DNA from 2 places in the Sphingomonas sp. GW821-FHT10F11 genome. Region 2 is predicted to be linked to the other one. Evidence: riboswitches for the same ligand, from Rfam matches in the RefSeq annotation. Region 2 holds a riboswitch; the other holds the start of a gene.

Region 1 (2,197 bases), on a different contig from region 2:
CAGTGATGCGGCGCTTCGGCGCGACCGTCCGGCGCGGGCCGCCGCCGGCGACGACCGGGGTGAGTCACGGGCCGCTGACCGGCAGGCGGATGATCGGCAAGCTGACCGCGTTGACGGTGGCCGCGCTCACCTGGGGCCTGATCAATTTCGGCCTGTTGCTGTGGCTGCCGGCCGATCTCGTCGCCAAGGGCTATTCGGTCGCGGTGTCGAGCCGGCTGTTGGCGGAAAGCTCGCTGATCGCCTTTCCGACCGTGTTCCTCGCCGCGCTGATGTACAGCCGCTGGAGCACCAAATGGTCGCTCGTCACGATGATCGGGGTGACGCTCGCCGGATTGCTCGGCGTGCTGCGGCTCGAACTGGCGGGAACGGGCAGCCCGGTGCTGCCGGTCGCGCTGCTGATCGTCGGGTCGAACGGCATCCTCGCCATCCTGCTGCCCTATACGGCCGAGAGCTTCCCGTTGCGGGTGCGTGGACGGGCGACCGGCTGGGTTGCCGCCTGTACCAAGGCCGGCGGGCTGCTCGCGCAGGGCCTGAGCATTGCCGCGCTGATCCCGTCCATGGGGCTGGCGGCAGTCATCATCATGGCGCCGGCGCTGGTGGCGCTTGGCCTGGTCGCCTGGTTCGGGCGCGAGACACGCGGCGGGGATCTCCGCGACCTCGACGCGTAGGCCGATGCCGGCGTGTGCCAAAAGTCAGGCCTGATTTCTGTGCAATTGTTGGATTTTCACGAGGGCGAAGGCCGCGGAAGCGTGCTTTTTCCGTTGGAGAGTTTTGGCACACCCCCTAAGGGGCGCGCGCTTTCTGCGGCATATAACGATATAAAGAATTCTTTATATGATGCTTGACGCGGCGCGCGCGATGGCTATCCTTGTGACTGTCGAGGTTCTCCGTCCGGTTTTCGGGCGGAGCTAAGACGGGAAGCCGGTGACGGCGCGTGCCCACAAGGGTTCGCGTCCATTCCGGCGCTGCCCCCGCAACTGTGAGCGGTGAGCGGCGGTCCAATTCGTGTCACTGGTCCAGGCAAGGGACCGGGAAGGCCGGATCGTCGCATCGACCCGCGAGCCAGGAGACCTGCCTCGTCAGATAACGTCCTCCGGCGGGGTGTCCGGTCAGGCCGCGTGCAGCACCGCGTCCTGGCTTGCCATGGGGCGTCGGCCCGTTGCCGCGCGTCCGGCCGTCACCTTGCCCAATACAAGGCCAAGACGATGACCATCTCAGTCGCAACCCTCGGTTTCCCCCGCATCGGCCCGCGCCGCGAGCTGAAGTTCGCGCTCGAAAGCTTCTGGTCGGGCAAGTCCGACGCCGAGGCGCTGTCGCTCGCCGCACAGGGCCTGCGCGCCGCTGCCTGGGCGCGGCAAAAGGCGCTCGGTGCGGACATCATTCCGAGCGGCGATTTCTCGCTCTACGACCATGTGCTCGACATCTCGGCGATGCTCGGCGCGGTGCCGGCGCGTTATGGCTGGAGCGGCGGCAAGCTCGGCCTCGATACGTACTTCGCGATGGCACGAGGAGCGCAGAGCGCGAAGGGCCATGAAGGCTGCGCGCACGGGCTGGACAGCACGGCGCAGGAAATGACGAAGTGGTTCGACACCAACTATCACTACATGGTGCCGGAATTGAGCGCGGGGCAGGCCTTCGCGCTGTCGTCGAGCAAGGCGGTGGACGAATTCCTCGAGGCCAAGGCGCTCGGCTATCACACACGGCCAGTGCTGCTCGGGCCGGTGACCTGGCTGACGCTCGCCAAGGGCAAGGATGTCGCGCCACTGGCACTGCTCGAGGCGGTGCTGCCGGTTTATGAGGAAGTGCTGGCGCAGCTCGCCCGCGCCGGCGCCGACTGGGTGCAGATCGACGAGCCCTGCCTGGTGCTCGATCTCGATGACGAGCAGCGCGCTGCGCTGCGCCAGGCGTATAAGCGCCTCTCGGTCAACGGGCCGAAGGTGATGCTCGCGACTTATTTCGGCGCGCTCGGCGACAATCTGGAGCTGGCGACCGACCTGCCAGTGCACGGCCTGCACATCGACCTGGTTCGTGCGCCGGAGCAGCTCGACGCGGTGTGGCAGCGCGCCCGGCCGGACCTGTTGCTGTCGCTCGGCGTGATCGACGGGCGCAATGTCTGGCGCGCCGATCTCGACGCGCTGATCGCGCGCATCGCGCCGGTCGCGGCGGAGCGCAACCTGGTGCTCGCGCCGTCCTGCTC
Region 2 (2,197 bases):
GATGACTCTGTCCACCGACCTGTTCGACCCGCGCATCGTCGCGACCGCCAGCGGCATGGCGGGCTCGGCGGCATGGATCGGCGGCATGAGTTTCTCGCTGGTGATCGGCGCGCTGGCGGACACGATCGGGTATAATCCGCTGTTCGTCTGCCTGGCGGTGTTCGATCTGATCGGCGCGGCAGTGGTCTGGACTCTGTTGCGCCGGCCGACGCTGGGCGCTCGGGTATTGGTAAGACCAATCTAGTGCTGCCGGGTCGCCGACTAAATGCCCGGCTAGTCGCTCTTGCGCTGCGCGCCCGCATCCGAGGCGCGGAGCATGCGCGAGCGGAATTTCACCCGCTGCCAGAAGGTCGCATCCTGCAGGCGCCGTTCCTTGATCGCATCGCCGGTCAGCAGGTCGAGCAGGGCGTCGCTTGCCTCTTCATCCTCGGCCGCAAACTCGCCGGAAACCTCGTCGAATCGGTCGCGCTGCTCCTGCATCGTGTAGGCGCGGGGCGCGAAATCGGCCTTTTTGGCTGGGGAACCGCTCATGTCAGCACCGCCTTGATCGAGATCAACGTCTCGAATCGGCATGGGGTTCCGGCCGTGCGGCATCGCGAAGCCGGCCGCGCCGCTTGCCACCTCGCCCCCGCGCCGATAAGGGCGCGTCCGTGACGGGTTCCCGGCAACGGGAACAATAGGGAAGTCGGTGCGCGGAACCTTCCGCAACTCCGATGCTGCTCCCGCAACTGTGACCGGATAGCCGGCGCTCCATCACGCCACTGGGGTAAAGCCCGGGAAGGCGGAGCGTCAGGCGAAGACCCGGAAGCCAGGAGACCTGCCCGCCACGGTCGATCCATCGCGCGGGCGGGATGCACCGGGCGGACGAGGGCATTGCCTCGAGTGAGCGACATGAACCGGGCCGTCTGGGCCGGATGTCGCCCAAGGCACGTCCGGACCGGTAGGCCCCATGCAAAGGGGTACATCATGTCCATCAGTTCCACTGTCAACGACGCCGGTTCCTTCCATTCCGGGGACGTCACGGTCCATTCCGCAGTTTTGCGTAGCAATCGTTGCGCACACGGAATTTTTCAGCGTAACCGGCGCTATAACCATTTAAATCTGCTCGCGGCGTCCGTCGCGCTGTTCGCGGCGACGCCGGCCTTCGCCCAGGACGCGGCGCAGGATTGCAACGTCGAGCCGAACGATTGCATCGTCTTGGCTGACATGAAGACCCCGCCCGACATCGTCGTGGCGGCGGGTGTACCGCAATATGCCGGTCAGATCGGCCAGGCCGTCACCATCATCACCCGCGCCGAGATCGACCAGCGCCAGACCGTCTCCATCTCCGATCTGCTCGCCACCACGCCGGGCATCACCGTCAGCCGCAATGGCGGCCCGGGCGGCCTGACCAGCGTGCGCATCCGCGGCGCCGAGGCGGAACAGACCCTGACCCTGATCGACGGCGTGCGTGTCAACGATCCTTCGTCGCCTGGCGGCGGCTTCGATTTCGGCAATCTGCTCGCCGGCTCGGTCGAGCGGATCGAGATATTGCGCGGCGCGAACTCGGTGCCCTGGGGCAGCCAGGCGCTGGGCGGCGTGGTCAATATCGTCACCGCCACCCCGACCGAAGGCCTGCGGGGCCGCGCCAGCGTGGAATATGGCTCGCATGACAGCGTGTTCGCCAATGCCGGCATCTCCGGCGGCAAGGGCCCGGTCACTGCGTCGCTGACCGGCGGTTATCTGCGCACCGACGGCATCTCCGCCGCCGCGATCGGCACCGAACCCGACGGCTATCGCCAATATGGCGGCACCGGCAGCGTCAACATCGCCTTCACCGACGAGATCGGGCTCGATCTGCGCGGCTATTATGCGCACAGCCGGCTCTCGCTCGACGGCTATCCGCCGCCCTTCTACTTCCCCTTCCAGGACACGGCGGAATATTCCACCGCGCAGGAGATCTATGGCTATGCCGGGCTCCACGCGAACCTGCTCGACGGCCGGTTCCGCAACAAGGTCGCCTTCACCATCGCCGATATCAACCGCGACAATTTCGATCCGTCGTTCGGCCCCGCCCCCAGCTTCTTCGGCCGTGGCCGCAGCGAGCGCTACACCTATCAGGGCGATTTCCAGGTAATCGAGCAGGTCCGGCTCGTCGCCGGCGCCGAGCATGAGAACAGCAGCTATTTCGACGGCACGAGCGAAAAGGCCCACACCA

Evidence for each region. A riboswitch is a leader RNA that binds a small molecule or an ion and turns the genes downstream of it on or off. The one in region 2 is predicted to bind cobalamin.
Region 1: another riboswitch for cobalamin. It lies ahead of metE (5-methyltetrahydropteroyltriglutamate--homocysteine S-methyltransferase); the one in region 2 lies ahead of AC1RT8_RS12420 (TonB-dependent receptor plug domain-containing protein).

The regions. Positions count from the first base shown of each region.
Region 1 is NZ_JBXASH010000016.1:31,124-33,320, forward strand. Features, by position in the region: gene AC1RT8_RS24615 (MFS transporter) at 1-668, shown strand, start outside; cobalamin riboswitch at 864-1,093, shown strand; gene metE (5-methyltetrahydropteroyltriglutamate--homocysteine S-methyltransferase) at 1,206-2,197, shown strand, end outside.
Region 2 is NZ_JBXASH010000003.1:425,310-427,506, forward strand. Features, by position in the region: gene AC1RT8_RS12410 (MFS transporter) at 1-244, shown strand, start outside; gene AC1RT8_RS12415 (hypothetical protein) at 274-531, opposite strand; cobalamin riboswitch at 639-839, shown strand; gene AC1RT8_RS12420 (TonB-dependent receptor plug domain-containing protein) at 1,039-2,197, shown strand, end outside.